Regions from separate parts of the Streptomyces sp. NPDC013157 genome, predicted to be linked through region 3. Evidence: riboswitches for the same ligand, from Rfam matches in the RefSeq annotation. Region 3 holds a riboswitch; each other region holds the start of a gene.
The links. Region 3 has a riboswitch for cobalamin ahead of ACFY6U_RS47855 (ribonucleoside-diphosphate reductase subunit alpha). Riboswitches for the same ligand answer to the same signal wherever they lie in the genome.
Positions count from the first base shown of each region.

Region 1 (7,449 bases), on a different contig from region 3:
ACGTCGTCGTAGAGCTCGGCCCGCAGGACCGGGATGTCCTCTTCGTGCCGGGCCCGGAGCCCGACCGTGCTGCCTCTGAGCATGCGTGCTTCCTATCCGGCCGGACCGGCCGGCGGCAAACCGTTTTGCGGCCGCCGCAGGCCGGAGCGTCGTCAAGTGAACTTCGCCCACCGCCTGTCTGACGTGTCATCAGGTCTCGTTATAGTGGGCAGTGGCCGTGGGGCCGGCGGGACCGGGCGGGGGCGGAGGAAGGCTGATGACGGACGGTCTGGGCGAGTCGGCGGAGGTGCGGCCGGAGGTCGCGGTGCGGGATCTCGGCGGGGGTGTGCGGTCGGTCGCAGTGCCCATCCCGGACAATCCGCTCGGCCACACGCTGGTGTACGTGATGGACACCGACCGGGGGCCGGTGCTGGTCGACACCGGCTGGGACGACCCCGAATCGTGGGACGTGCTGGTGGCGGGGCTGGAGGCGTGCGGTACGGGCGTCGGCGAGGTGCACGGGGTCGTCATCACGCACCACCATCCCGACCACCACGGCCTGTCGGGGAGGGTGCGCGAGGCGTCCGGGGCCTGGATCGCGATGCACGCGGCCGACGCGGCGATCGTGCGGCGGGCCCGGGAGACCCGGCCGGAGCGGTGGTTCACGTACATGGCGGCGAAGCTGACGGCCGCCGGGGCGCCGGAGGAGCACGTCGCGCCGCTGCGCGGCGGACCCCGCCGCAGCACCCCGCCCGGCCTGGCCCCCGCCCTACCCGACCGGGAGATCCTCCCCGGCGAACTCCTCGACCTCCCGGGCCGCCGGCTGCGCGCCGTCTGGACGCCGGGGCACACCCCCGGCCACGTCTGCCTGCACCTGGAGGAGGAGCACCCCGCCCAGCTGCCGGGCCACGGACGCCTGTTCTCCGGCGATCACCTGCTCCCCGAGATCACCCCGCACATCGGCCTCTACGAGGACCCCGACGACGGTGGGGGTCCCCCCGCGCGAGCGCAGCCGAGCGTGGGGGACGTCACCGACCCCCTCGGCGACTACCTCGACTCCCTGGAACGCGTCGGCCGCCTCGCCCCCGCCGAGATCCTCCCGGCCCACCAGTACACCTTCACCGACGCACCGGCCCGGGTACGCGCACTGCTGGCCCATCACGAGGAACGCCTCGCCGGCCTGCTCTCCCTCCTCCAGCAGCCGCTCACACCCTGGCAGTTGGCGGTGCGGATGGAGTGGAACCGCCCGTGGGACCAGATCCCCTACGGCTCCCGCAACATCGCCGTCTCGGAGGCCGAGGCCCATCTGCGGCGCCTGGTGAAGCTGGGCCGGGCGGAGGCGGTGGCGGGGAGCGAGCCGGTGACCTACGTGGCGGTACAGGCGATGCGGCTCAGTTGACCGCACCCTCGGCGGTGATCAGCATTTCCGCCAGGTCGGCGAGGGTGGCCAGTTGGCGGGGGTTCATCTGGGGTGCGCGGGCCGCGAGGCGGACCAGGCCGCTTTCGCGGAGGCGGGAGAGCGGGTCGGCCCGGGCCTCCAGGCTCTGGAGCACCGGCTGGAGCGCCTCGTACAGTGCCTCGGGCTCGTCGGCGGTGAAGAAGCCGGGCGGGAGTCCGAAGAACCGCCGCAGCCGGTCGGTGTGTTCGAGGCTCGGCAGCCCGCTCTTGCGCCACTCGCTCAGCCACTGCCGGCTGGTGCCGGCGATCGCCGCGAGCTCGCCCAGCGAGTACCGCTTGCCGTCCGGGCGGCGCCGGTTCTCGCGGATGAAGTCCAGCCGCTGCCGCACCCGTTCGGCGAGCCCCGCCTCGGGCGCGGCCCCGCCTGCGAGAAGTTCGGCGACCACCCCGACCGGGATCCCGGTGCGGTACGACAGGTCGGCCACGTCCAGCGCCTCGGAGAGCCGTCCCGGACGTCCGGTCAGCTCCCCGAGCCGTTCCAGTACGCCGGTCAGCGGGGCATGGGCGTCACTCACCAAGGTCCCCCTGGACGCGCGTGATCGGTCGGCCGGCCGAGCGGGGCCGGGCAGACGCGAGGCTATCGAATCACCGGTCCCGCCCACCAGACATGACAAGAACCGCTGCCCAAGAGGGCAGCAATTGTTGACATATGACGGACCGACACGAAAGGATCACGTCACCAGGCCACGGTCGAACCGACCCGCCCCGGGTGCCGCCTATGGGGGAGTGGCATCCGGGGCGACCAGCCGCCCCGCCTCCTCCCGGAAGGTGAGGCGACCGATGCCGCAGCCCGTGCTGCTCCTCGGTGCCGGACACCGGTGCGCGTACGACGAGTTCGTGCTGACGCGCATCGCCGCGGCCCGCCCGGTGCTGCTGGTGGACGCCGCGCCGCCCGCCTGGGCACAGTCGTGCCTGGCCGGTCACCTCGCGGCGGACCCCGGCAAAGGCGGCGCGACAGCGTCGGCGGTGGTACGGTTCGCGGCCCGGCACCGGGTCCGCGGCGTGCTGACCTACTCGGGCGAGTACGCGGTCGCCGCCGCGAGGATCGCCGGGCAGTTGGGGCTGCCCGGCCCCTCCCTCGCCGCGGCCGAAGCCTGTACCGACCCGCCCGTGTTGCGCGCGCTGCTGGCCGCCCGCACCGTTCCCACCGGCGACCCCGGCGACCTCGGCGCCCCCGGCGCGCCCCGCGTCTCCGCCGAGACGGTCGTCCTCGACGGCGAGATCCGCATCGCCGCCATCACCCGTACGACCCTGGGCCCGGCGCCCGCCCGGCAGCCGCTCCGGCACACCGTGCACGCCCACGACGGCCTGCTGCACAACCGTTTCCTGCGCCTGGCCGTCGACCGCACCGTGCACGCCCTCGGCGTCGACCGGGGTGTCCTGCACATCGGCCTCACTCTCACCGACCGCGGCCCCCGGGTCACCGACGTCGCCCCGCATCTGCCGGGCGACCTGATCCCGCTCCTCGTCAAGCGGGCCACCGGTGTCGACCTCGCCCAGGCCGCGGCCGCCCTCGCCACCGGCGAGGTGCCCGACACGACGCCCACCCGGCAGCGGGCGGCCGCGATCCAGTTCGCCTACCCTGCCGCCACCGGCCGCCTCGACCGCCTGGACCTCTCCCCCGACGCCGCCCACGAGTCCGGCGCCGACCGCATGCTCCTCACCCAGCACACCGGCACCCACGTCACCGCGGGCCCGCACGCCACCGCCGCCGACCGGCTGGCCCTCTGGGTGGCGCTGGGCGAGACCCCGAACGCCTGCGACGACGCACTGCGCCGCATGGCCCGCCACCTGTCGGCGGAGATCACCCCGCTCGCGAACGCGGCCTAAGGGTTTTGGCCAAGAGTCAGGAGTTCGATCCCGTGTGCATCCCGTTCGGGAAAGAAACTGGATCGCCGGGCGCGTCCCGCCCTACGGTGCCGCCATGAGCAATCACCCGGAAGCGCCTGTCGCGCCCGTCGAGGCCTACGAACCCCCTTACTACGTGGCCGTCTTCACCACGGTGCGGACCCAGGACCAGAGCGGCTACAGCGAGACCAACGCACGCATGGAGGACCTGGTCAAGGACATCCCCGGCTACCTGGGGATGGACCACGCACAGACTCCCGGCGGGCTGGGCATCACCGTCGGGTACTTCCGCGACGCCGAGGCGCTCACCCGGTGGCGGACCGACGCCGAGCATCGCGCGGCGCAGCAGCGCGGGCGGGCCGAGTGGTACGAGAGCTACACCCTGCACGTGGCGAAAGTGGAGCGGAGCCACGGCTTCACGCGGGGGTCGGCGCTCGAAGGCTAGAAGGCGATCGACCGTATCAACTGCCCCGCCGCACCCAGGACTTCGACTTCCCCTCGGCTCATCGTCGGATTGGCCGCCCGGCGGCGCAGGGCCTCCGTCAGTCCCTCCTCTGTCAGTTCGCCGGGGTCGGCGAGCAGGGCCGGCAGCATGTCATGGGCCAACGGGTACGCGCCGAGGGCCACTTGGGCGAGGATCACCGCGGACATGCCCCAGTCGAGTCCGGGCGGCCCGTCCTCGGCGTTGCTCCAGTCGATGACCCGGGGACCGTCGGGGGTCATCATCACGTTGTCCGGATGCAGGTCGAGATGGAGGACCCGGGCGCCGGGGTCGGCCGGGTCCCGGCCGGGCACGGTGTGCAGCTCCCGCAGCAGCGAGGCGAGCAGCGCACCGCCCTCCGCCGGGCCCGTCTCCCCCGCCAGCAGCGCCGCCAGCATGGTGGGCCCGGACAGCCGCTCCATGACCAGTTCGGTACGGGACCCGGTGGGCCGTACCCGGGGCGCCGGGTACCCGTACTCCCGTACGTACGTCATCACCGCGCCCTCGGCGGCCGCGTCCCCCCAGCCGTCCCGGTCCCGGCGCAGCACCCAGGCCTCGTCGAGCTCGTACACGTCGGCCGAACGCCCTGAACCGAGCAGTCTCCCCGTCATGGCAGGACCATAACGAAACGGTCCCCGCACAGCCCCCTCTCAGCTTCCCCGGGGCGGCCGGTAAAGTAGCCGGGTCGTCATCACCCGTACGGGGGGAAGCCGGTGCAATTCCGGCGCTGACCCGCAACCGTGAGCCACACGCCCCGTGGCAAGCCGGACCGCCGCGCCCGGGACGTTGATCGGCTCGTGTGCGCCGGCACCCGTCGTCGCACGGCACCGTCGAGGTTTACGGAGCCGAGCCGCCGGGGTCTCCCGCGCTGCCCGGCTCCCCGCAGGGAGAGGCACCCGCCGACCATGACCGTTCTCCGCCGCACCGCCGGAGTGCTGGCCGCCACCGCCGTCATCGGTACCGCCACGCCCGCGACGACCGCACTGGCCGCCGGCAGCACGTCCCCGTCACCGTCCGCGTCGGCGGTGCTCCCGTCGGGGCTGTACGGCGCTACGGACCCCAAGTTCGACGGCGTCTGGCGCCAGTCCCTCGCTCTGCTGGCCCAGCGCGCGGTGGGGGTGACCCCGGCCGTGAAGGCGGTGGACTGGCTGGCCGGGCAGCAGTGCGCGGACGGCGCGTTCGCCGCGTTCCGCGCCGAGCCGACGGCGGCCTGTGACGCCAAGGTGACGGTCGACACGAACAGCACGGCCGCCGCCGTACAGGCACTGAAAGCGGTCGGCGGGCACGACGCCGCCGCGGACAAGGCCGTGACCTGGCTGAAGTCGCAGCAGAACAAGGACGGCGGCTGGGGCTACACCCCGGGCTCGCCCAGCGACACCAACTCCACCGGCGTGGTCGTCGGCGCGCTCGCGGCGGCCGGCGCGAGCGCGCCGAGGTCGCCGTACGACCTCCTCGCCAAGTGGTCCCTCCCGTGCGGCCAGGACGGTGGCGGTGCTCTCGCCTACCAGCCGGACAAGCAGGGGAAGCTGGCCGCCAACGCGGACGCGACGGCGGCCGGCGTGCTCGGAGCCCTCGGCAAGGGGTTCGTGACGACGGCCGGGAAGGCCCCGGCGAAGGGCCCCGCGTGCGCCGACTCCGGCAAGACGCTCACGCGGGAGGAGGTGGCCCGCAACGGCGCCGCGTACCTGGCGGACGCCATGTCCACGACCGGCCACCTCGTCTCCGCGCTCCCCGGCGCCACCCCGCAGCCGGACTACGGCAACACCGCCGACGCGGTCGTCGCCCTGGCCGCGCAGGGCTGGACCGCGCAGGCGCGGAAGCCGTACGCCTGGCTGGAGGCGCACGCCGCGCCGTGGGCGGCGCAGAGCGGGCCCGCGGCCTACGCCGAGCTGGTCCTCGCCGCGCACGCGACGGGCGCGGACCCGCGCGACTTCGGCGGCACGAACCTCGTGACGGCGCTGAACGCGACGGGACCGGCCCCGCAGGCCGCCACCGCGAAGCACGCCGAGAAGCACAGCGAGGGGAAGAAGTCGGGCAACAGCGTGTGGTGGATCGTCGGCACCGGGCTCGTCGCCGGTATCGGCATCGGCTTCCTGTTCAGCGGCCGCCGGAAGCAGCAGCAGCCGTGACCGCGGTCCGTCGTGCGGCGCTGCTGCTCCTGGCCGCGCTGACGCTGTGCGCGACGGCCGCCGGGCCTGCGGCGGCCACCGGCTACCGCTACTGGTCCTTCTGGGAGCGGGCCGGCGCGCACTGGACGTACGCCACGCAGGGCCCCTCGACCGCGCAGCCCGCCGACGGGTCGGTCGAGGGGTTCCGCTTCGCGGTGAGCGAGGACTCGGCGGACGCGTCCCAGCCGCGCGGCACGGCGGACTTCGGGACGATCTGTGCGGACACCCCCGCCGTCGCTGGCCGCAAACGGGTGGGGCTGGTCGTCGACTTCGGTACGACGGGGGACGCGCCGTCGGGAGAGCGGCCGCCTGCGCGGCGGACGGCCTGCGCGGTGGTGTCCGAGGACGCGACGACGGCGGAGGCACTGGCGACGGTGGCGAAGCCGCTGCGGTACGACACGAACGCGTTGTTGTGCGCGATCGGGGGGTATCCCTCCCGGGGCTGCGGCGAGAAGGTGACGGCGACGGCGGGGGCCGGGGGTACGCCGGGCAGCGGACCGTCGCTCGGACCGGCGGCCGGTGTGGGAGTTGTCGTGCTCCTCGCCGCGGGAGCCTTCTGGCAGACACGGCGGCGCAGAAATGCCTGACACCGCGGGCCGGTGGGAGCTTCCCGCGCAGTTCCCCGCGCCCCTGACGGGGCACGTTCCAGCCTTGGACAGTCGCACCACCGCGGGCCGGTGGGAGCTTCCCCCGCAGTTCCCCGCGCCCCTGACGGGGCACGTTCCAGCCTCGGACAGTCGCACCACCGCGGGCCGGTGGGGGCTTCCCGCGCAGTTCCGCGCGCCCCTGACGGGGCACGTTCCAGCCTCGGACAGTCGTGCCGCCGCGAGCCGGTGGGGGCTTCCCGCGCAGTTCCGCGCGCCCCTGACGGGGCACGTTCCAGCCTCGGACAGTCGTGCCGCCGTGGGTCGGTGGGGGCTCGCGGCCCTTGCGGGGCACGTTCTGGCTGCGGGCAGTCGTGCCGCTGGGGCGGCACGGGTGGGCGCAGCGGCACCCCGCGAGCGCGGGCGAGTGAAACCCGCCGTCCCCCGGCACCAGCGTCGCTCACCCGTACACCCCGGCGCCTGGTGGCTCTGGTCGCTCTCGATGGGGGTCGCGGCGTCGCGGACCACCAACCCGCTCCTCCTCGGGCTGCTCATCGCGGTCACCGCCTACGTCGTGGCCGCCTGTCGCAGCCGGACCGCCCCCTGGGCGCGCTCCTACGCCGCGTTCGCGCGGCTCGGCCTCGCCGTCCTCCTCGTGCGGCTCGCGTTCACCGTCGTCCTCGGCTCGCCCGTCCCCGGCGCGCACACCCTCGTCACCCTCCCCGAAGTCCCGCTCCCGCACTGGGCCCAGGGCATCCGCCTCGGCGGCCGGGTCACCGCGGAGGCGCTCGTCTTCGCCCTCTACGACGGGCTCCGGATCGCCACCCTCCTCATCTGTGTCGGTGCCGCGAACGCGCTCGCCAACCCGGCCCGGCTGCTCAAGTCCCTGCCCGGGGCCCTGTACGAGCTGGGCGTGGCCGTCGTCGTCGCG
Region 1 is NZ_JBIBAK010000015.1:246,974-254,422, reverse strand. It holds gene ACFY6U_RS36925 (GNAT family N-acetyltransferase) at 1-83, opposite strand, end outside; gene ACFY6U_RS36920 (MBL fold metallo-hydrolase) at 257-1,378, shown strand; gene ACFY6U_RS36915 (XRE family transcriptional regulator) at 1,371-1,952, opposite strand; gene ACFY6U_RS36910 (hypothetical protein) at 2,218-3,267, shown strand; gene ACFY6U_RS36905 (antibiotic biosynthesis monooxygenase family protein) at 3,362-3,730, shown strand; gene ACFY6U_RS36900 (phosphotransferase) at 3,727-4,377, opposite strand; cobalamin riboswitch at 4,432-4,563, shown strand; gene ACFY6U_RS36895 (prenyltransferase/squalene oxidase repeat-containing protein) at 4,672-5,895, shown strand; gene ACFY6U_RS36890 (SCO2322 family protein) at 5,892-6,521, shown strand; gene ACFY6U_RS36885 (CbiQ family ECF transporter T component) at 7,021-7,449, shown strand, end outside.
Region 1: it holds a riboswitch for cobalamin, as region 3 does, so the genes downstream of both, ACFY6U_RS36895 (prenyltransferase/squalene oxidase repeat-containing protein) here and ACFY6U_RS47855 (ribonucleoside-diphosphate reductase subunit alpha) in region 3, are expected to answer to the same signal.

Region 2 (7,449 bases), on a different contig from region 3:
GCGCAGCGCCCACGGGTTGGACTTCTTCATGAAGTCCCGGTTCTCCGCGTCGAAGACGTACTCCGCGCTGAGTTTCTCGTACATCCAGTCGTCGACCACGCCCGCCGTGGCGTCGTAGCCGAAGAGGTAGTCGACGGTCGCCGCCATCTCGAAGGCACCCTTGTAGCCGTGCCGGCGCATGGCCGCCATCCAGCGGGGATTGACCACCCGGGCCCGGAAGACGCGGTGCGTCTCCTCGCCGAGCGTCCGGGTCCGCACCTGGTCCGGCGTGGCCGAATCACCCACGTACGCCTCGGGGCTGGCGCCGGTCAGATGGCGGACCATGGCGACCATGCCGCCGTGGTACTGGAAGTAGTCGTCGGCGTCCACGAGGTCGTGCTCGCGGGTGTCCACGTTCTTCGCGGCGACGGCGATCCGCCGGAACGCGGTCTCCATGTCCCCGCGCGCCGCCCGCCCGTCGAGTCCGCGGCCGTAGGCGTAACCGCCCCACACCGCGTACACCTCGGCGAGGTCGGCGTCGGAGCGCCAGTTGCGGGCGTCGATCAGCGGGAGCAGGCCGGCACCGTAGGCACCCGGCTTGGAGCCGAAGATCCGGGCGGTGGCGCGCCGCCGGTCGCCGTGCTCGGCGGTGTCCTCGTCGGCGTGCGCCCGCACGAAGTTGGACTCCGCCGGCTCGTCCAGCTCGGCGACCCTGCGCACCGCGTCGTCGATCAGCCCGACCACGTGCGGGAACGCGTCCCGGAAGAAGCCGGAGATGCGGACCGTGACGTCGATGCGCGGCCGGCCCAGCTCGTCGAGCGGGATCACCTCGAAGCCGGTCACCCGCCGCGACGCGTCGTCCCAGACCGGACGGCAGCCCAGCAGCGCCAGGATCTCGGCGATGTCGTCGCCCTGGGTGCGCATCGCGGAGGTGCCCCACACCGTCAGGCCGACGGACTTCGGGTAGGCGCCGGTGTCCTGGAGGTACCGCTGCACGAGCGAGTCGGCGAGCGACTGGCCGACCTCCCAACTCAGCCGGGAGGGAATCGCCTTGGGGTCGACCGAGTAGAAGTTCCGGCCGGTGGGCAGGACGTTGACCAGGCCTCGGGTGGGGGAGCCGGACGGGCCGGCCGGGACGTAACCACCGTCCAGAGCCTTCAGGATGTGCCCGATCTCGTCCGTGGTGCGCGCGAGCCGTGGCACGACCTCGGTGCACGCGAACTCCAACACGGCCGCAGCGTCCGGGAGTTCGGTGCCGAGGACCTCCCGCACCAGGGTGCGGCTCTCGGCGGCCGCCCAGTCCCGCTGCTCCATGCCCTCCGCGACCCGGCGGCACAGCTGCTCCAGCAGGTCGATCGCGTCGGCCGCGGTACGCGACGGACCCTCGACGAGATCCGACAGCTCGACCGGCACCTTCACCGGCGCGCCCGGCTCGGCCAGCAACTCCTTCTCGACCAGACCGAAATGCGCGGCGAAGGCGGCGCGAAGCCCGGGCAGCGCGTTGGCCTGCCCGCCCCACACCTGCGAGGCGCGCAGCACGGCCAGCACCAGGTTCACCCGCGGCTCGCCGACCGGCCCGCCGCCCAGGATGTGCAGGCCGTCGCGGATCTGCACGTCCTTGATCTCGCACAGATAGCCGTCGATGTGCATGACGAACTCGTCGAAATCGCCGTCCTCCGGCTGCTCGTCCACGTGCAGGTCGTGGTGGAGCTCGGCCGCCTTGACCAGCGTCCAGATCTGGGCGCGCACGGCCGGCGCCTTCGTCGGGTCCAGATCCGACACCAGCGCGTACTCGTCGAGCAGCTGCTCCAGTTTGGCCAGGTCGCCGTAGGCGTCGGCACGGGCCATCGGCGGCACCAGGTGGTCGACGACCGTGGCGTGCCCGCGCCGCTTGGCCTGGGTGCCCTCGCCGGGGTCGTTGACGATGAACGGGTAGATCAGCGGCAGGTCGCCGAGGACCGCGTCCGGCGCGCAGCCCGCACTCAGGCCGAGGCCCTTGCCCGGCAGCCACTCCATCGTGCCGTGCTTGCCCATGTGCACGATCGCGTCCGCGCCGAAGGAGTTCTCGAGCCACCGGTAGGCCGCCATGTAGTGGTGCGACGGCGGCATGTCGGGGTCGTGGTAGATCGCGATCGGGTTCTCCCCGAAGCCGCGTGGCGGCTGGATCATGACGACGACGTTCCCGAACCGGAGGGAGGCGAGCACGATGTCGTCGCCGTCCACGTACAGGCTGCCCGGCGGCTCGCCCCAGGCCTCCGTCATCGCGTCCCGCAGCTCCGGGTCGAGCTTCTCGAACCACGCCCGGTAGTCCGCGAGCGGCACCCGCGCGGGCGCGGCGGCCAACTGCTCCTCGGTCAGCCACTCGACGTCGTGCCCACCTGCCTCGATGAGACGGTGGATCAACTCGTCGCCGCCGGAGGGGTACTCGGTGACGCCGTACCCGGCGTCCTTGAGGGCGTCCAGCACCCGCACCGCGGACGCGGGCGTGTCCAGGCCGACCGCGTTGCCGACCCGCGAGTGCTTGGTCGGATAGGCGGTGAAGACCAGGGCGACGCGTTTCTCCGCGTTCGGCTTGTGCCCCAGCCGGGCGTACCGCACGGCGATTCCGGCGACGCGTCCGGCCCGCTCGGGGTCGGCGACGTACACCGGGACGTCGTCCGGCCCCTGCTCCTTGAAGGAGAAGGGGACCGTGATCAGCCGTCCGTCGAACTCCGGGATCGCGACCTGCATCGCCGCGTCCATGGGGGACAGGGCGGCGTCGGACTCGTCCCAGGCCGCGTGCGAAGAGGTGAGGCAGAGCCCTTGCAGGACAGGGATGTCGAGATCGGCGAGAGCGCCGATGTCCCAGGCCTCCTCGTCACCGCCGGCCGAGGCCTGGGAGGCGTGGGTGCCGCCCGCGGCCAGGACGGTGGCCACCAGCGCGTCGGCCCCGGCGAGGATCTCGTACAGCCCGGCGTCCGCCCCGCGCAGCGAACCGCAGTACACCGGGAGGGCGTTGGCGCCGCGCGCCTCGATCGCGTCGCACAGGGTGTCCACGAAGGCGGTGTTGCCGCTCAGTTCGTGGGCCCGGTAGAAGAGCACCCCGACGGTCGGGCGGCCTTCGACCAGCGGACGCTCGCCGTGGACGCCGTACTCGGGCATCTTCTGCGGCTCGTCGAACCCCTCGCCGGTCAGCAGCACGGTGTCGGAGAGGAACCGGGCCAGCTCGGTGAGGTTGGCGGGGCCGCCCTCGACGAGGTACCTGAGGGCTTCGGCCACCACACCGGCGGGGACCGACGACTCGGCCATCAGCTCGGCGTCCGGCACCGCCTCGCCGCCGAGCAGCACGGTCGGGATCCCGGTGGCCTTCAGGGCGGCGACCCCGTCCTCCCAGGCGCGCTTGCCGCCGAGCAGCCGTACGACGGCGATGTCCGCGCCCGCGACGAGCGCGGGCAGCTCCTCCGCGACGCCGACGCGCGTCGGATTGCCGATCCGGTAGTCGGCACCGGAGGCGGCCCGGGCCGCCAGCAGATCGGTGTCGGCGGTCGACAACAACAACACAGTGCTCATGCGGGCGCTCCCGGTGGGATGAAAGGCAGTCCTTGCGGCGCGCCCGACTCGATGAGCCGCCAGAGCGCGTCCGTGTCCGCGTGCTGTTCGATCAGGTCGCCGAGCCGGTCGAGCTGCTCCTCGCGCAGCGCGGCGAACGAGGTGTCGGGGGCCGGTACGAACCGGCGGCCCGCGGCGGCCGCCACCTCGCGCAGGAAGGCCCGGCGGAAACCGTCCGACTCCAGGGAGCCGTGCCAGTGCGTGCCCCAGGTCTGCCCGACCCGGCAGCCGTCCAGGCTGTGTCCTCCGTCATCAGAGATGAAGGCATCGCCGCCGACGACTTCGGCGACCCCGTGATGGATCTCGTACCCCTCGACCCGCTCGCCGAGTGCCGTCCCCTCCGGCCGGGTAAGGATCTTCTCGGGGGCGAACCGCACCCTTAGGGGCAGCACCCCGAGACCCTCCACCCGCCCCCGCCGGCTCTCGACCTCGTCCTCGATGTGCTCCCCGAGGATCTGGAAGCCACCGCAGATGCCGAGCACCGGCCGCCGTTCGGCGGCCCGGCGCCGCAGCGCTTCGGCCAGCCCCCGCTCCCGCAGCCACTCCAGGGCGCGGACCGTCCCCCGGGTGCCGGGGACGATGACGAGGTCGGCGTCGGCCAGCTCCTCCGGCCGGTCCACGAACCGCACCACGACGCCCGGTTCGGCGGCCAGCGCGTCCACGTCCGTGAAGTTGGACATCAGGGGGATCGCACAGACGGCGACCCGCAGGACGTCCTCCCCGACGGGCGGGGCGACGTTCGACTCGCGCACGGTCCCGCGCAGGGAGACCCGGAGGCCGTCCTCCTCGTCGATGCCGAGGCCGTGCCGGAAGGGGAGGACGCCGTAGGTGTGCCGCCCGGTGAGCCCGTGGAGCATGTCGAGGCCCGGCTCCAGCAGCGAGACGTCCCCGCGGAACTTGTTGACGAGGAACCCGGCGACGAGGGCCTGGTCCTCCGGCGAGAGCAGCGCCACGGTCCCGAAGAACGAGGCGAAGACACCGCCGCGGTCGATGTCACCGACGACGAGCACGGGCAGCCCGGCATTCCGGGCGATCCCCATGTTCACGATGTCGGTCCGGCGCAGATTGATCTCCGCCGGACTGCCGGCCCCCTCACAGATCACCGCGTCATACGTGCCCCGCAACTCGGCGAGACAGTCGAGCACGGTCCCGAGCAGCTTCTGCTGCCGCCCGCCGTGGTAGCCGCGCGCGCTCAGTTCGCCGACGGGCTTGCCGAGCAGCACGACCTGACTGCTCTGCTCGCCGCCGGGCTTCAGCAGCACGGGGTTCATGAGCGCGGTCGGCTCCACCCGGCAGGCCTGCGCCTGCATGGCCTGCGCCCGCCCGATCTCGGCACCTTCGCGCGTGACAAAGGAGTTGAGGGACATGTTCTGCGCCTTGAACGGCGCGACCTTCACACCCTGCCGCACCAGCCACCGGCAGATACCGGCGGTGACCACACTCTTCCCGGCGTCGGAGGTGGTACCGGCGACGAGGAGGCCACCGCTCATGACGTACGTCCCTTCGCGACGAGGCGCGCGGCGACGGTCACGCCGAGCGCGAGCAGACCGACACGACGGGAGAGCCGCACCGCCCGCCCGATGTCCGCGACCTCCACGGCCCGCCCCTTCTGGTTCAGCACGGGCCGGTGCTCGACCCGCCCCGCATACGACAACGTCCCCCCGAGCCGCACCCCCAGCGCCCCCGCGAACGACGCCTCCACGGGCCCCGCGTTGGGACTCGGATGCTTCGCCGCGTCGGCCCGCCAGGCCCGTACGGCCCCCCGCCGTTCGTCCCCGGCCACCGCGGCCAGCACGGCGGTGAGCCGTGCCCCCGGCCACCCGGCCAGGTCGTCCAGCCGCGCGGAAGCCCACCCGTACCGCCGGTACCGGGCCGACTTGTGCCCCACCATGGCGTCCAGGGTGTTGACGGCCCGGAACCCCACCAGCCCGGGGACGCCGGCCACGGCTCCCCACACCAGCGCGCCCACGACCGCGTCGCTCGTGTTCTCGGCGACCGACTCCACGACCGCACGGGCGATCCCGTCGGCGTCCAGGGCCTGCGGGTCCCGTCCGCACAGATGCGGCAGCCGGGCGCGGGCGGCCTCGACGTCGCCGGCCTCCAGGGCCCGCCCGATGCCGCGGGCCTCGCGCGCGAGCGAAGTACCGCCGACCACGGCCCAGGTGGCCGCGCCGGTGAGGACCACGGACGCGGCGGTGGACGGTCGTACGATCCGCTGGGCCACGGCACCCAGCGCCACGGCGCCGCCGGCGCACACGGCGGTGTGCAGCGCGCCCCACCCGCGGTGGTCCCGCCACAGCACCCGCTCCACGGCCCCGGCCACCCGTCCGAACACGGCGACCGGATGCCCCCGGCGCGGATCGCCGAGCAGCAGATCACCGAGAAGGCCGGCGGCGGCGCCGTACGCGAAGACGCGATCGGCACCCATCGGCTCAGCCGGCCGCGGGGTCGGGAACGGGCCGGGTACTCAACCTCGATCGGCAGCCGCGCATGGCGTTATGTCCTCACTCAGGGTGTCCGCGCCCTGGTTCGACGAGACCGGCGGTGAGAGTTCCTGGCTCCCGGGGATTGCTACCCCGGTGACAGTGGCGGGACCGCGCCGGATTCACACCGGCTTCCTCTCTTGCCGCCGTACATGGCTCCGGAAGTCCACCACGCCCCCGGAAGACCCGTCAACCTGGCGTTGACCTGCGAGGGGAGTGTGTGGGAAGGCCCACACCAGTTGCCCGGCGGGGCCTGTGGGGCATGCCGAAGGCTCCTCCCCGGGGGATGGAGAGGAGCCTTCGCGGTGCCGACGAGGCCCTTTGTATCGGGCCTTCGAGCGACGGGCCTTCTCGTGTCAGGCCTTCTCGTGTCAGGCCTTCGCCACGATCAGGTGGATGCCGTACGCCACGGCCGCCGCGCAGGCCGCGAAGCAGAGGTAGGCGGCCGTGACGGCCAGGGCCGCGGAGCCGCCCTGGGCGGTGGCGCGTTCGCGGGCGGAGAGGCCCTTGATGCCGAGGGTGAAGAGGGTCACCAGGCCCACGGTGGCCACGAGGCTGACGCCGAAGACGGAGCCGATGGCTGCCCAGTCGATGTTCATGTCGGTTCTTCCTCGGGGTCAGACGGTGGCGGCCGGGTCGGGCGCGGGAGCGGCCGGGGCGGAGGTGGAGGCAGGGGCGGGGATGGTGGCGGTCAGGTCGTCCGTGACCGCGACCGTGCCCGCGGGCGGCGGGGTCACGGCGGCGATCGCCGTGGTCACCACACCGGCCGGCTCCTCGGTGCCGACGACGTTGCTGCTGTCCACGACCTCGCGGCGGGAGAGCTTCCAGATCGCGGCGCTGGAGGCGACGAGGAAGACGGCGACGACCGCCGTACCCCAGTCGCCGAGGTCCGTCACGGACTCGGCGAGCGCGCCGACCAGCGCGGCGGCGGGGAGGGTGAGCACCCAGGCGACCATCATGCGGGTCGCGGTGGACCAGCGGACCGTGCCGCCCTTGCGGCCGAGGCCCGCGCCCATCACGGAACCGGAGACGACGTGCGTGGTGGAGAGGGAGAAACCGAGGTGGGAGGAGGCCAGGATGGCGGTGGCCGCGCTGGTCTGGGCGGCGAAGCCCTGCTGCGGCTGGAGGTCGGTCAGGCCCGTGCCCATGGTGCGGATGATCCGCCAGCCGCCGATGTAGGTGCCGAGCGCGATGGCGAGGCCCGCGGAGAGGATGACCCAGGTGGGAGGGTTCGAGCCGGGAGCGATGGCACCGCCCGCGATCAGCGCGAGGGTGATGATGCCCATCGTCTTCTGTGCGTCGTTGGTGCCGTGCGCGAGCGAGACCAGGCCGGCGGAGGCGATCTGGCCGGCGCGGTAGCCCTTGCGGGTGGCCTCGTCCTCGGCGTTCTTCGAGAGCG
Region 2 is NZ_JBIBAK010000004.1:609,974-617,422, forward strand. It holds gene cobN (cobaltochelatase subunit CobN) at 1-3,528, opposite strand, end outside; gene ACFY6U_RS16070 (cobyric acid synthase) at 3,525-5,057, opposite strand; gene ACFY6U_RS16075 (cobalamin biosynthesis protein) at 5,054-5,995, opposite strand; cobalamin riboswitch at 6,095-6,237, opposite strand; gene ACFY6U_RS16080 (hypothetical protein) at 6,422-6,649, opposite strand; gene ACFY6U_RS16085 (anion permease) at 6,668-7,449, opposite strand, start outside.
Region 2: it holds a riboswitch for cobalamin, as region 3 does, so the genes downstream of both, ACFY6U_RS16075 (cobalamin biosynthesis protein) here and ACFY6U_RS47855 (ribonucleoside-diphosphate reductase subunit alpha) in region 3, are expected to answer to the same signal.

Region 3 (7,449 bases):
GACCGAACGCTGGCAGCCCGGCTCCACCGTCGACTGCACCTCGGAGTCCTTCCGGGTCGCCGTCCGCATCGCCGCCCGCTGCCTGCTGCGCGGCGACTACATGGACGAGCGCGCGGAGCGGCTCAGCGTCGACCTCGCGAGCGTCTTCCGCGGTATGTACCGGCGGATGGTCATACCACTCGGCCCGCTGTACCGGCTGCCGCTGCCGGCGAACCGTGAATTCAACCGGGCGCTGGCCGATTTGCATCTCCTCGTCGACGAGATCGTCGCCGAGCGCCGGGCATCTGGTCAAAAGCCGGACGATTTGCTGACGGCATTGCTCGCGGCGAAGGACGAGAATGGCGACCCCATCGGGGAACAGGAGATCCACGACCAGGTGGTCGCGATACTCACCCCCGGCAGCGAAACAGTCGCCTCCACGATCATGTGGCTGCTCCAGGTCCTCGCCGAACACCCGGAACACGCCCGGAAGGTACGGGCCGAGGTCGAATCCGTGACGGGCGGTCAGCCGGTCGGTTTTGAGCACGTGCGCCGTCTCACCCACACCAACAATGTCGTCGTCGAGGCGATGCGTTTGCGGCCGGCCGTATGGATATTGACGCGGCGGGCCAAGGCCGACACCGAACTCGGTGGCTATCGCATTCCGGCCGGGGCCGACATCGTCTACAGCCCCTACGCCGTCCAGCGCGACCCGCACTCCTACCCCGGGCACCTCGACTTCGACCCGGACCGCTGGCTGCCGGAGCGGGCGGGGGACGTGCCCAAGTACGCCATGAGCCCCTTCAGCGTCGGCAACCGCAAATGCCCCAGCGACCACTTCTCCATGACCCAGCTCAGCCTGATCACCGCGGCCCTGTGCGCCAAGTACCGCTTCGAACAGGTCCCCGGGTCGAACGACACCACCCGGGTGGGCATCACCCTGCGTCCGCACCGGCTGCTGCTCGCACCCGTGCCCTGGTGACCTGCCCACCGGCGGGTCACGCCTGATACCGGCGCGCGCTCAGGCGGCCTGCGGGCCCCGGAACGCGCGCCGGTAGGCGTTCGGCGTCGTACCCAGCGACTTCACGAACTGGTGCCGCAGCGCGGCCGCCGTCCCGAACCCGGTCCGGCTCGCGACGGCGTCCATGGTCTCGTCCGTCCCCTCCAGCAACTCCTGCGCCAGCAGCACCCGTTGCCGCAGGATCCAGCGGTACGGCGTGGTGCCGGTCTCCTGCTGGAAGCGGCGGGCGAAGGTGCGCGGGGCCATCAGGGCGCGGGCGGCCAGCTGCTCGACGGTGACCTCCTCGTCGAGGTGCTCCGTCATCCAGGCCAGCACCCCGCCGACCGTGTCGCAGGGGCCCTCGGGCAGCGGGCGCTCGATGTACTGGGCCTGGCCGCCGTCCCGGTGCGGGGGCACCACCATCCGCCGGGCGATCTTCCGGGCGACCTCGGGGCCCTGCTCCTTGCGCACGATGTGCAGACAGGCGTCGATACCGGCCGAGGTGCCCGCCGAGGTGATCACCGGGTCCTCGTCGACGTACAGCACGTCCGGCTCGACCCGGGTGCGCGGATACCGGCGGGCCAGCAGCTCCGCGTGCCGCCAGTGCACGGCGCACCGGCGCCCGTCGAGCAGCCCGGCCGCGCCGAGCACGAAGACGCCGGAGCAGACGCTGAGCACCCTGGCGCCCCGGTCCACCGCCCGGCGCAGCGCGTCCAGCAGCTCGGGCGGGTGCTCCCTGGTGACATTGGCCTCCGAGGCCGGCACCGCGATCAGATCGGCCTCTTCGAGGCGGTCGAGGCCGTACGGCGTGGAGACGGTGAGGCCGGGCACGTGGGTGCCGAGCGCGGGCCCCTCCGCCGAGACCACCGCGAAGTCGTACACCGGCAGCCCCTCGTCGGAGCGGTCGAGGCCGAAGACCTCGCAGACCACCCCCAGCTCGAAGGGGTGCACACCGTCGAGGAGCACCGTGGCCACGTTCGTCAGCATGCTGCCAGTGTGCCTCGCCGCTGGCAGTAATTCGAGGGTGTGTGGCAGTGCTGCCACTCACGGTAAGGAGTCTGCGGCGCGACAGTGGTGTCCATGAACGGAAACCAGATCGAAGGTCTCGTCGGAATGGTCCTGGTCCTCGGCATCCTGGTCCTCATGGCCCTCCCGTCCGTGCTCGGCGTCCTGCGCGACAGGCGCATCGACCGGCAGATCAGGGAGGCCCACGAGGACCGCGGGGAGCGGCAGCCTCAGAAGTCCTCGTCCAGGTCGACGGTGCCCTCCACCGCCACCTGGTACGCGGACGGGCGGCGCTCGAAGAAGTTCGTCAGCTCCTGAACGCCCTGCAGCTCCATGAAGGAGAACGGGTTCTCCGAGCCGTACACCGGGGCGAAGCCCAGGCGGCCGAGCCGCTGGTCGGCGACGCACTCCAGGTACTGGCGCATCGAGTCGGTGTTCATGCCGGGCAGGCCGTCACCGCACAGGTCCCGCGCGAACTGCAGCTCCGCCTCGACGGCCTCCCGCAGCATGTCGGTGACCTGCTGCCGGAGCTCGTCGTCGAAGAGCTCCGGCTCCTCCTTGCGGACGGTGTCCACGACGTCGAACGCGAAGCTCATGTGCATCGTCTCGTCACGGAACACCCAGTTGGTGCCCGTGGCGAGACCGTGCAGCAGACCCCGGCTGCGGAACCAGTAGACGTACGCGAAGGCGCCGTAGAAGAACAGGCCCTCGATGCACGCGGCGAAGCAGATCAGGTTGAGCAGGAAGCGGCGGCGGTCGGCCTTGGACTCCAGGCGGTCCAGATTCTCCACCGAGTCCATCCACGTGAAGCAGAACTCGGCCTTCTCGCGGATGGAGGGGATGTTCTCGACCGCCGCGAAGGCGGCGGCGCGGTCCTCCGGGTCGGGGAGGTAGGTGTCCAGGAGCGTCAGGTAGAACTGGACGTGCACGGCCTCCTCGAACAGCTGCCGGCTCAGATAGAGCCGCGCCTCGGGGGAGTTGATGTGCTTGTACAGCGTCAGCACCAGGTTGTTCGCCACGATCGAGTCGCCGGTCGCGAAGAACGCGACCAGCCGGCCGATCAGGTGCTGCTCCATCGGGGACAGCTTCGCGAGGTCGGCGACGTCGGAGTGGAGGTCGACCTCCTCCACGGTCCAGGTGTTCTTGATGGCGTCCCGGTAGCGCTCGTAGAAGTCCGGGTAGCGCATCGGGCGGAGCGTGAGCTCGAAGCCGGGGTCGAGAAGGTTCTTGCTGGACATCACTGGCAGGCCTCGCAGGACTCGGGGTTTTCCAGGGAGCAGGCGACGGCGTCTTCGGGGGCCGCCTGCTGGACGGGGACGGTGGCTCGGGCCTGGGCGGCGCGGGCGATCCGGGTCGCCGGGCGCGAGCGCAGGTAGTACGTCGTCTTCAGGCCCGACTTCCAGGCGTACGCGTACATCGAGGAGAGCTTGCCGATGGTCGGCGTCTCCAGGAAGAGGTTCAGGGACTGGGCCTGGTCCAGGTACGGGGTGCGGGCGGCGGCCATGTCGATCAGGCCGCGCTGCGGGATCTCCCAGGCGGTGCGGTAGAGGTCGCGCACCTCCTGCGGGATCCAGACGAAGTCCTGCACCGAGCCGTTGGCCTCGCGCAGCGCCTCCCGGGTGCGGGCGTCCCAGACGCCGAGGTCCTTGAGGTCCTGCACCAGGTAGGAGTTGACCTGGAGGAACTCACCGGACAGCGTCTCGCGCTTGAAGAGGTTCGAGACCTGCGGCTCGATGCACTCGTACACGCCCGCGATCGAGGCGATGGTCGCGGTGGGCGCGATGGCGAGCAGGAGGCTGTTGCGCAGGCCCGTGGTCGCGATCCGCGCGCGCAGCGCCGCCCAGCGCTCCGGCCAGGTGAACTCGACGCCGTAGTGGTCGGGGTGCAGCACACCCTGCGCGGTGCGGGTCTTCTCCCAGGCCGGCAGTGGACCGTTGCGCTCGGCGAGGTCGGCGGAGGCCTCGTACGCGGCGAGCATGATCCGCTCGGCGATCCGGGTGGAGAGGGCCTTCGCCTCGGCGGAGTCGAAGGGCAGCCGCAGTGTGAAGAAGACGTCCTGGAGCCCCATCGCGCCCAGCCCCACCGGCCGCCACCTGGCGTTGGACCGGCCGGCCTGCTCGGTCGGGTAGAAGTTGATGTCGACGACCCGGTCGAGGAAGGTCACGGCGGTGCGGACGGTCTCGTCGAGCCGCTCCCAGTCGATGTCACCGGCCGTCGTGTCGACGAACGCACCGAGGTTCACGGACCCCAGGTTGCAGACGGCCGTCTCGCCGTCGTCCGTGACCTCCAGGATCTCCGTGCAGAGGTTGGAGGAGTGGATGACATGACCGGGGGTGGCCGTCTGGTTGGCGGTCCGGTTGGCCGCGTCCTTGAACGTCATCCAGCCGTTGCCGGTCTGCGCGAGGGTCCGCATCATCCGGCCGTACAGGTCGCGGGCCGGGATGGTCCGGCGCGCCAGCCCCGCCGCCTCGGCCCTGCGGTAGGCCGCGTCGAACTCCTCGCCCCACAGGTCGACGAGTTCCGGTACGTCGGCGGGGGAGAAGAGCGACCACGGCTCGTCGGCGTTCACCCGGCGCATGAACTCGTCCGGGACCCAGTGCGCGAGGTTCAGGTTGTGGGTGCGGCGGGCGTCCTCACCGGTGTTGTCGCGCAGCTCCAGGAACTCCTCGATGTCGGAGTGCCAGGTCTCCAGGTAGACCGCGGCGGCGCCCTTGCGCCGGCCGCCCTGGTTCACGGCCGCGACCGAGGCGTCCAGCGTCTTCAGGAACGGCACGATGCCGTTGGAGTGCCCGTTGGTGCCGCGGATGAGCGACCCGCGCGAGCGGATGCGGCTGTACGACAGACCGATGCCGCCGGCGTGCTTGGAGAGCCGGGCGACCTGGTGGTAGCGGTCGTAGATCGAGTCCAGCTCGTCCTTCGGGGAGTCGAGGAGGTAGCAGGACGACATCTGGGGGTGCCGGGTGCCGGAGTTGAAGAGGGTGGGGGAGGACGGGAGGTAGTCGAGGCGGCTCATCAGCCCGTAGAGCGCGGCGACTTCGTCCACCGACCTGACGGTGTCGTCCTCGGCGAGACCGGCGGCGACCCGGAGCATGAAGTGCTGGGGCGTCTCGATGACCTTGCGGGTGATCGGGTGCCGGAGCAGGTACCGGCTGTGGAGCGTACGGAGGCCGAAGTAGCCGAAGCGGTCGTCCGCGGCCGGGTCGACGAGCGCGTCGAGGCGGGCCGCGTGCAGCCGGGCGAACTCGGCGGTGCGGTCGGCGACGAGGCCCTCGCGGTGGCCCACCGCCACGGACTCGGCGAAGGACGTCACGCCCTGCGAGGCGGCCTCGGCGCGGATGGAGACGGTGAGCAGACGTGCGGCCAGCCGCGAGTAGGCGGGGTCCTCGGAGATGAGACCGGCGGCGGCCTCGGTGGCCAGCTCGCGCAACTCCGACTCGTCGGCCCGCGCGGACCGCCCCCGCAACGCGGCGGCGGCGACCCGGCCGGGGTCGGCGTCGGGGAGGTCGGCGGTCAGCTCGGTCAGGGTCCGCAGCAACGCGGTACCGGGACCGTCGTCCGCCGCGGATTCCGCAGAGCTGGTCGCTGAAGCCGGGTCGGCTGGCGCGATGGTCACGTGGGGCTCTCCCTCGCTGGGCACGGGCCTGGCGGAGGGCAGGGGGCAGCACGAGCGCGCGGGCACGCGTCGAGACCCTGGCCCACTCCACGAGGCCCGGACGTCAGAACGCCCGAACCGGGTGGCTGGGCGTGCTGTCGGCAGGTCCTCGGACTGACTCCTGTGCACGAACATGCACAAGTACACCGTTGCGGGACAGTTCCGGATTCACACCGGATTCCCCTGCGGCGACAGCGAGCATGAGCATACATCTGGTGCCGGGCCGCGATGCCACCCCCAGATGTTGTGTCGTGGCGGTGTCAGAGCGTCAACTCGTAGGTGAGGAGAGTGATGTCGTCCAGGTGCGGCACGGGATTCCAGTCGCGCTCCGGTGTGCGGACGAAGCCGAGGCGCTCGTAGAGCCGGTGGGCGGTGTGCATGGCGCGCTGGCTCGACAGGACGACGGCCGTGCAGCCGTCCGTGGCCCGGGCGCGGTCGATGCAGGCGCGGACGAGAGTCTCGCCGGCACCTCGGCCGCGGGCCTCGTGTGCGACCGCGAGCGCCCTGATCTCGGCCTCGCCGGGGCGGGCGATGTCGGCGATCGGGCCGGGGCCGGGGACGAAGGTGACGCCGCCGAGGAGCCTTTCGCCCTCCACCGCCACGAGCACCTCGGCGGCGGCCGCCCTGCTCGCCACGTCCTTCAGCACGGGCAGGTACGCGTCGCCCTCGCCGTAGTCGAGGAGGCCGTCCCGGAGGTAGGCCTGGGCGGTGAGCTCGCCGAGTGCGGCGTGTTCGGTGGGGTCCACGGGCCGGATCGTGATGTCCATGGTGCGAGTCTGCCGGACTCCCGCATGCGGGAACCTCCCGTTTTCCCCGGTGGGGCGCCCGGGTTGCGGGCTGTGCCGGGAGTGCTTCCATGGAAGGAGGTGCCGGTGCCCGCGGGGGCCCTTCGTTCCGAGAACCACTCCGGGAACGCGCAAGGAGAAGGCACCATGACAAGGGTCGTCCGTCACCCGCCCGGCAAGGAGCAACCGCGCGACGCGCCGATGGCGACACTGGGCCTGCGGCGCGCGGGCAACCGGGTCGGAGCCGGTCTCGTGGGCCGCTGGCACGCCCTGACGATCCGTATGGAGGCCCACCGCGGCGCCACCCGTCCCAGGAAGTGGCACCGGTGGGTCTCCTACGCCAACGTCACCAGGGCGATCTGGATCGTCGCCGTGCTGGCACTGCTCGCCTGGATCGTCGAGGGGCTGTACATCCTCTTCAGCGGCAGTACGACCTGGTTCGAGGGATGGCGGCGGCACAACGACGTCGGCTTCGAAACCGTCATCAAGTTCGTCGGTCCGATCCTCGCCGCCTCCGTCGCCGCCGCACTGTTCCTGTTCTGGTGGTACCGCTGGACCAAACGGCGTTATCTCGCCAAGGCGCTGCGGGATCCCCGCAAGCTGGTGCCCACCGCCGGCCCCGACACCGCCGAGATCGTGGGCAGGGACGAGGTCGCGCAGGTCATCGCCGAACGGCTGCGGGAGCGCGACACGCGTCGGCCCTATCTGCTGGTCGGCGGCGTCGGCGCCGGCAAGACCGCCGTCCTCGTACGGCTCACCGAACTCCTGGCCCACCAGAACGCCGTCCCGGTGCCGATCCGGCTCCGCGACGCGGTGGACGGTGCCGACCTCAACTTCGAACTCCTGGCCAGGCGGCGCTTCGCGGACGAGGCGCCCAAGGGCATCCTGGCGCGCACCAAGACCGACCGGGTCTGGCAGCAACTCCTCGCCGACGACAAGCCGGTCGTCCTCGCCGACGGTCTGGAGGAGGCCCTCCTCGACGACGGCCACCAGCAGCAGAACCGGGACAACATCATCCGCCGGGCCAT
Region 3 is NZ_JBIBAK010000026.1:24,393-31,841, forward strand. It holds gene ACFY6U_RS47835 (cytochrome P450) at 1-961, shown strand, start outside; gene ACFY6U_RS47840 (helix-turn-helix domain-containing protein) at 1,001-1,966, opposite strand; gene ACFY6U_RS47845 (hypothetical protein) at 2,060-2,302, shown strand; gene ACFY6U_RS47850 (ribonucleotide-diphosphate reductase subunit beta) at 2,215-3,222, opposite strand; gene ACFY6U_RS47855 (ribonucleoside-diphosphate reductase subunit alpha) at 3,222-5,597, opposite strand; cobalamin riboswitch at 5,719-5,879, opposite strand; gene ACFY6U_RS47860 (GNAT family N-acetyltransferase) at 5,897-6,403, opposite strand; gene ACFY6U_RS47865 (ATP-binding protein) at 6,569-7,449, shown strand, end outside.

Region 4 (7,449 bases), on a different contig from region 3:
TGCTCGCTGAGCGAGACCCGGTCCCAGAACTCCACCAGCATGCGGATCAGCCGGACCACCTGGTAGCTGCCGCCCACCGCCCACTCCGGTTCCCCGGAGTCCTTGCCTACCCACACCAGCTGGTTCATCTCCCGGGCGCTGCCGGTCTCCGGGTTGGCGGTGCCGTCCTTGAAGCCCAGCAGGTTGCGCGGGGTGCCGGACGGGCGGGGCGGGCTGGTGAAGCCGTCCAGCCGCCAGCGGACCTGCATGCCGCCCCGGGTGTGCCGGGCGATGTCGCGCAGTGCGTGCAGCACGGTGTCGGTGTCGTCCGCGTGCAACTGCAAACTGAGGTCGCCGTGGCACCACTCGGGCCGGAGGTCGTCGTCCGGGAACGCCGGCATCGCCGTCAGCCGACGCGGTCTCAGTTTCCCGAGCCCGAACCGGTCGTCGAAGAGCGAGCCGCCGACGCCGACGGTCACCGCCAGCGCACCGGACGGCAGTCGCTCACCGAGGACTCCCGAGTCGGCGGGCGGCGCGGTGACACCCACCGGGTCCGGGGTGCCGCCCGAGGCCAGGAAGCGGGCGCGGTCGGTGAGCGTGTGCAGCAGTTCGGTCAGCTCGGCGCGGCTCCCGGCGGTGACGTCGAAGGAGGTGAACACGGTCGTCCGGCGGGGCGGGGCGATCGCGGACTGCTGGCGGGCGCCGTGGAAGGGAGCGATCGTGCCGGGGGCGGTGGTGTCCGTGCTGCTGGGGGCGGCCGCGCCGCCCGCGGCCAGCCCGGCCCCCGCGAGGGCCGCGCCGCGCAGGAACCCGCGGCGGCCCACTCCGCCCTTGCCGCCCGTCTGGTTCGCGCTCATACCGTCCTCCGCGGGTCGCACAGGGTCGCCACCGGCGCCAGCCGCTCCACCAGGTCGCCGAGGACCGCGTCGACGTCCTCCCGCTGCCGGTGGCCGAGCTTCCCCAGCGCTGTCCAGGTGCCGCCGCGATCGAAGCCGTCGAGCACCGTGCCCGCCTGCTTCAGCTCGCTCTCCAGACCGGCCAGATCCGCGTACCGGGTGGCCAGCAGCGGGTGCAGCCGGGACATGACCTCCACCGTGCCGTCCAGGTTGGCGCGGGCGGTGGCGAGGTTGCTGCCGCTGCCGTAGTCGGTACGGCCGGTCAGCTCGAACTGCACCGTGTTCTCCAGGATCTCGTGCGCCCGCAGCCCCAGCTGGGCGGGGTCCATCCGGGTCTGTGCCCAGTCGTCGCGCAGCGCGGTGACCGCCTTCACCAGGCCGGCGGCCGGGCCGCGCAGGCCGGCGGCGGACTCGCCGTGCCACAGTCCGTACTCGATCCGGTGGAAGCCGGTGAAGTCCTTGTCGTGCACCCCGCCGGGCAGTCCCGCGTCCGTGCCGTTGATCGCGCCGTCGGCGTCGCCGAAGGCGTCGTACGCGGCGCCCAGCCGCTCGTACTCCAGGTGCGCCGGCAGCCAGGCGGTGCGGGCGGCGGCGAGATCACCGCGGTCGATCGCGTCCCGCAGGGCGGCCGTCAGCCGTACGACGTCGGACAGGCCGCTGCCGACCCACTTCTGGTAGGCGAGGGCCGGCGGGATCAGATCGTGCTCGGTGACCGGGGCCGCGGCCGGCCCGCTGCTGCCCCTGGCGATCCGGACGGTCGGCCCGGTGACGGCGTCGGCGTCGTCGGGCACGCACTTGAACGCGTACGCGCCCTTGCCGAGCCGGACGGTGAGCTCGCGGGTCGTTCCGGGCCCGATGTCCTCCACCTCGCCGTACACGGCCCGGCTCTTCGGGTCCTCCAGCAGCACCTCGGCGGCCCCGTCGGTCGGATTGTGCAGGTCGAAGACCTGGACACCGGAGACCGGCGCGCTCCACCCCCGGCCGCAGCGGCTGGCGGACACCTCCACGGTGGTGTGCGGCAGCGCGGCCGGGTCGGCGTGCGCGGGGCGTGAGTCGTGCGTGAGCGCCAGAACTCCGGCCACCAGGCACACGACGGCGACACCGACGACCGCCCAGGGACGCAACGACCTCCAGCTGAGGCCGGACAACACCATCCCGAGCTCCCGGGGGTTCGTACCGTTCGTGATCGCCTCATGTTAGGCAGCCCTTTGTACTCGAACGGCCGTCCAGGGAAACCCATGACCAAGAGTTCCCTGCCGGTTCACCGGACCTCCAGCGGAGCCGCCCGTTCGGTACCGGGCCGGACCGGCCTGAAGAGGACACGGGCACCGCCAGTCACCGAAGGCCCCGTCACCGCCTTCTGGAAGGCCGAGGCCGACACCGGCCGACTCCGCTTCTTCGGCGCCCCCTTCGTCGCCGCCGGCCGCCGCCCCTGACCACCGAGCGGCACGCCCTTCGACGGGTCGGCGTGCTGGGGACGCGACGGACACGAGAAGATCGTCCGTGACCCACGCGTCCACCCGTCCCGGAAGGAACCGACGAGATCATGCGCCTCATCGTGGCCCGCGGCCCGGCGGAGGTGTCCGGATGACCGGCGCCGAGGAACACGTCCTGCTGCACGTCGACGGACGGGCCGCGCACCTCACGCTGAACCGGCCGAAGGCCATCAACGCGCTGACCCACGCCATGGTGCGCCGCATCGACGAGGCGCTCACGGAGTGGGAGCACGACCCCGCCGTCGAGACCGTCGTCATCAGCGGCGCGGGGGAGCGCGGCCTGTGCGCGGGCGGGGACATCCGTGCCGTCCACGACGACGCCCGGGACGGCGACGGGTCGGCCGCGGCCGCGTTCTGGCGGGACGAGTACCGGCTCAACGCCCGCATCGCCCGGTACCCGAAGCCGTACGTCGCGGTCATGGACGGCATCGTGATGGGCGGCGGGGTCGGTGTCTCGGCGCACGGCAGCGTCCGGATCGCCACCGAGCGGTCACGGATCGCCATGCCGGAGACCGGGATCGGCTTCGTGCCCGACGTCGGCGGCACGTATCTGCTCGGCCGTGCGCCCGGCGAACTCGGCACCCATCTCGCTCTGACCGGCGGCCGGATCGGGGCCGCCGACGCCGTGCTCTGCGGCCTCGCCGACCACTGCATGCCGTCCGGCTCGATCCCCGCGTTCGTCGCCGACCTCGCCGGCCTGCCCGTACCCGAGGCGCTCGCCCGGCAGGTACGACAGGCGCCCGACGGGGAGTTGGCCGGGCACCGGGCGTGGATCGACGCCTGCTACGTGGCCGACACCGTCGAGGAGATCGTCCAGCGGCTGTTCGCGCACGGCGACCCGGCGGCGAAGGAGACGGCGGACACCCTGCTCACCAGGTCGCCCACCGCCCTGAAGGTCACGCTGGCGGCGCTGCGCCGGGCCCGGCGACTCGGCTCGCTGGAGCGGGTCCTGGACCAGGAGTACCGCGTCTCCTGCGCAACCCTGGCGACCCACGACCTGGTGGAGGGCATCCGGGCCCAGGTCGTCGACAAGGACCGCACCCCGCACTGGTCCCCGGCCACCCTCGCCGAGGTCGCCGACGCCGACGTCGACCGCTTCTTCGCCCCGCTCGGCGAACGCGAACTCGGCCTCGCCCCACCCGCCCGATCCGCCCCACCGGCCGCCCACCAGGCGCGAGACGAAGATCACGCCTGGTGACGCGGTCTTGGCCGTGCCCCTGACACGCGGTACGGTCTGTCCGATATCGACGACGGCGAGACGGAAGCCGGTGGGAATCCGGAACGGTCGCGCCACTGTATGCGAGAGCCCCCGGGCTGCTCGTGAGTCAGACCCGTGGCCGTCGTCCTGTGCACCACCGAGTTGGGACGCGAACTCCCAGAGGAGGTCCTGCCATGGCGCAGACCGTCGCTCCGCCGACAGCCAACACCCCCGCCGTTCCCGCCAAGCTGCCGCTGTCCGCGATAGCTCCCTGGGCGGTCTTCTTCGGCATCCTGATGCTGATCCTGCTCTACTTCGTCGGCGCCGAGCAGGGCGCCACCTCCGTGTTCAGCGGCACGGACGTCCACGAGTGGGTGCACGACGCCCGCCACCTGCTCGGCTTCCCCTGCCACTGACGCGAGGGACGCCGTACCCCCCATGAACTCCGCAACGGTCCGGAACCTCCTGGTGCGGGGCATGCTCGCCGGCCTGGCCGCCGGCCTGCTCGCCCTCGTCGTCGCCTACCTGCTCGGTGAGCCGAACGTCGACAAGGCGATCAGCTTCGAGGACGCCCACGCGCACGAGCACGAGATGGAGGTCGTCTCCCGCTCCCTGCAGTCCACCGCAGGCCTGGCCACCGGTGTCCTCGTCTACGGGGTCGCCTTCGGCGGCATCGCTGCCCTGGCCTACTGCTTCGCCCTCGGCCGCGTCGGCCGTTTCTCGGCGCGGGGGACGGCGCTGCTGCTGTCCGGCTGCGCCCTGGCCGCCGTGTACGTGGTGCCGTTCCTGAAGTACCCGGCCAACCCGCCGTCGGTGGGCGACCCGGACACCATCGGCAAGCGGACCACGCTGTACTTCCTGATGATGCTGCTCAGCGTGCTCCTCGCGGTCGCCGCCGCCATCCTCGGCAAGCGGCTCCAGCCGCGGCTGGGCACCTGGTGGGCGACCGTGCTCGCGGTGGCCGCGTTCGCGGTCGTCATCGGGCTGGCCTACCAGTTCCTCCCCGTCGTCAACGAGGTGCCGAAGGACTTCCCGGCCACCCTGCTGTGGCGGTTCCGGCTCTCGGCGCTCGCCATCCAGGCAGTGCTGTGGGGCGGATTCGGCCTGCTGTTCGGCGAGTTGGCCGAGCGCGTCCTCAACCCGAAGCCGGCGAAGGCGCCGGCCGCCGCGCGCACGGTGGCCGCTCCGCACTGACCGGCACCGCGCCACACCACGGCGACACCGAACGACACGAGAGGGCCCACCGGAACCGTCCGGGGGCCCTCCCGCGTTCGCTCACCTCGGCTACGAGCCGTGGACGGACGTCTTCGAACAGCGCCCGCCCGCCGCGGTACCCCTGCTGTGAACCGGTCGTGAACCCGCCGTGTCTTCGGCGCGCGGCCGGTGCCGTACTCGCGTTCGTGGCCGCTGACAAGGAAAGATGGGCGGCCAGCGATCGATCAACGACTGCGGAGGAAGTGGACTCATGCCGCATGAGCGAGCGGGCCGGCCGGCGGCTCCGGAGGACCTCGTCGACGTGGCCCGGCTGGTCACGGCCTACTACGCGCTGCACCCCGACCCGTCCGACCCGGGCCAGCGGGTGGCGTTCGGCACCTCGGGACACCGCGGATCGTCGCTGACGACCGCGTTCAACGAGGACCACATCGCCGCCACCAGCCAGGCCATCTGCGAGTACCGGAGCGGCCAGGGCACCGACGGCCCCCTCTTCCTGGGCGCGGACACCCACGCCCTGTCAGAGCCCGCCAAGGTCACCGCGCTGGAGGTCTTCGCCGCCAACGGCGTCACCGTCCTCGTCGACAGCGCCGACGGCTACACCCCCACCCCCGCCGTCTCGCACGCCGTCCTCACCCACAACCGGGGCCGCACCACCGGTCTCGCGGACGGCGTCGTGGTCACCCCCTCGCACAACCCGCCCGCCGACGGCGGCTTCAAGTACAACCCGCCCAGCGGCGGCCCCGCCGCCTCCGACGCCACCTCCTGGATCCAGGACCGCGCCAACCAGATCATCGCGGGCGGGATGAAGGACGTACGGCGCATCCCGTACGAGCGCGCGCTCGCCGCACCCACCACCGGCCGCTACGACTTCATGGGCGTCTACGTCGACGACCTGCCCAGCGTCCTCGACCTCGACGCGGTCCGGGCCTCCGGGCTGCGCATCGGAGCCGACCCGCTCGGCGGCGCCTCCGTCGCCTACTGGGGCCGGATCGCCGAACGGCACGGCCTGGACCTCACCGTGGTCAACCCGTACACCGACCCCACCTGGCGGTTCATGACGCTGGACTGGGACGGCAAGATCCGTATGGACTGCTCGTCGCCGTACGCGATGGCCTCGCTGATCGAGAAGCGGGACGAGTTCCGCGTCGCCACCGGCAACGACGCCGACGCGGACCGGCACGGCATCGTCACCCGCGACGCCGGCCTGATGAACCCCAACCACTACCTCGCCGTCGCCATCTCCTACCTCTACCGCCACCGCGAGCAGTGGGCGGCGGACGCCGGCGTCGGCAAGACCCTGGTCTCCTCCTCGATGATCGACCGGGTCGCCGCCGACCTCGGCCGTCAACTGGTCGAGGTCCCGGTCGGGTTCAAGTGGTTCGTCGACGGACTCGTCAGCGGTGCCATCGGGTTCGGCGGCGAGGAGTCGGCCGGCGCCTCCTTCCTGCGCCGGGACGGCTCGGTCTGGACGACCGACAAGGACGGCATCCTGCTCGCCCTGCTCGCCTCCGAGATCACGGCCGTGACGGACAAGACCCCGTCCGAGCACTACGCCGACCTCTCCGCCCGCTTCGGCGAACCCGCCTACGCCCGCATCGACGCCCCCGCCACCCGCGAGGAGAAGGCCCTCCTCGCCAAGCTCTCCCCGGCCCAGGTCACCGCCGAGACCCTGGCGGGCGAGCCGGTCACCGCCGTCCTCACGGAGGCTCCGGGCAACGGCGCGGCGATCGGCGGCATCAAGGTGACCACGGAGAACGCCTGGTTCGCCGCCCGCCCGTCCGGCACCGAGGACGTCTACAAGATCTACGCCGAGTCCTTCCAGGGTCCCGGCCACCTGGCCCGGGTGCAGGAGGAGGCCAAGGCGGTGGTGGACACCGCGCTCGGCGGCTGACGACGGGGGTGGCCCGGTGCCGGGTCGTCAGGTCGCGAAGGTGCGGCGGCGCGCCCGGGTCTCGGCCAGGTCCGCCGCGGCCCGGCGGGTGTCGGCCGCGAGGTGGGCCGAACCCCAGGCGAGCGCGGTGCGTTCGGCCAGCGCGTAGCCCTCGGCCGCCGCCCGGTCCTCGCCGAGCAGCCGGTGCAGGTCGGCGAGGGCGTGCGCGAGCGGTCGGCTCGCGTACGCCGCGCCCGCGGCGCCGGCCAGCTGCTCCCGCAGCGGCCGCAGGTGCCCGAGGAGGGCGGCCGCCGCGCCGTGGTCTTCGTGGAGTACGGCGAGCTGGGCGCGGAAGTCGAGCTCCAGGCCGTAGAGATGGTCCCGTGGCGGTTCCGCGGAGACGGGTACGGCCAGGGCCTCGTCGAGTCTGCCCTGGCGCGCCAGGACCAGCGCCCACGCCACCGCGACCTGGCCGGGCGCCGACTCGTACACCGCCCGGACCAGCGGCTCGACGTCGGCCGCACGCTCCTGGACCAGCCGCACGGTGATCAGCCCGAGCGTGCGCAGACCCGTGGCGTGGTGGGCGCCCACCCGCTGCAGCAGGGTGTCCGCCTCGGCATAGGCGGCCTCCGCCGCCTCGAAGCGCCCCGTCACGCAGGCCAGCATCGCCGAGGTCGCCGCGCTGAGCCCCTGCGCCCACACCAGCCGGTAGCGGCGGGCGAGGACCAGGCCCTCCACGGTGTGCCGGTGCACGGCGGCCGGGTCGTTGCGGGCGGCGGCCGTCATCGCGTCCAG
Region 4 is NZ_JBIBAK010000002.1:621,161-628,609, reverse strand. It holds gene efeB (iron uptake transporter deferrochelatase/peroxidase subunit) at 1-836, opposite strand, end outside; gene ACFY6U_RS08245 (EfeM/EfeO family lipoprotein) at 833-2,029, opposite strand; gene ACFY6U_RS08240 (hypothetical protein) at 2,114-2,311, shown strand; gene ACFY6U_RS08235 (enoyl-CoA hydratase/isomerase family protein) at 2,463-3,569, shown strand; cobalamin riboswitch at 3,586-3,727, shown strand; gene ACFY6U_RS08230 (CbtB-domain containing protein) at 3,764-3,985, shown strand; gene ACFY6U_RS08225 (CbtA family protein) at 4,008-4,763, shown strand; gene pgm (phosphoglucomutase (alpha-D-glucose-1,6-bisphosphate-dependent)) at 5,035-6,675, shown strand; gene ACFY6U_RS08215 (BTAD domain-containing putative transcriptional regulator) at 6,703-7,449, opposite strand, start outside.
Region 4: it holds a riboswitch for cobalamin, as region 3 does, so the genes downstream of both, ACFY6U_RS08230 (CbtB-domain containing protein) here and ACFY6U_RS47855 (ribonucleoside-diphosphate reductase subunit alpha) in region 3, are expected to answer to the same signal.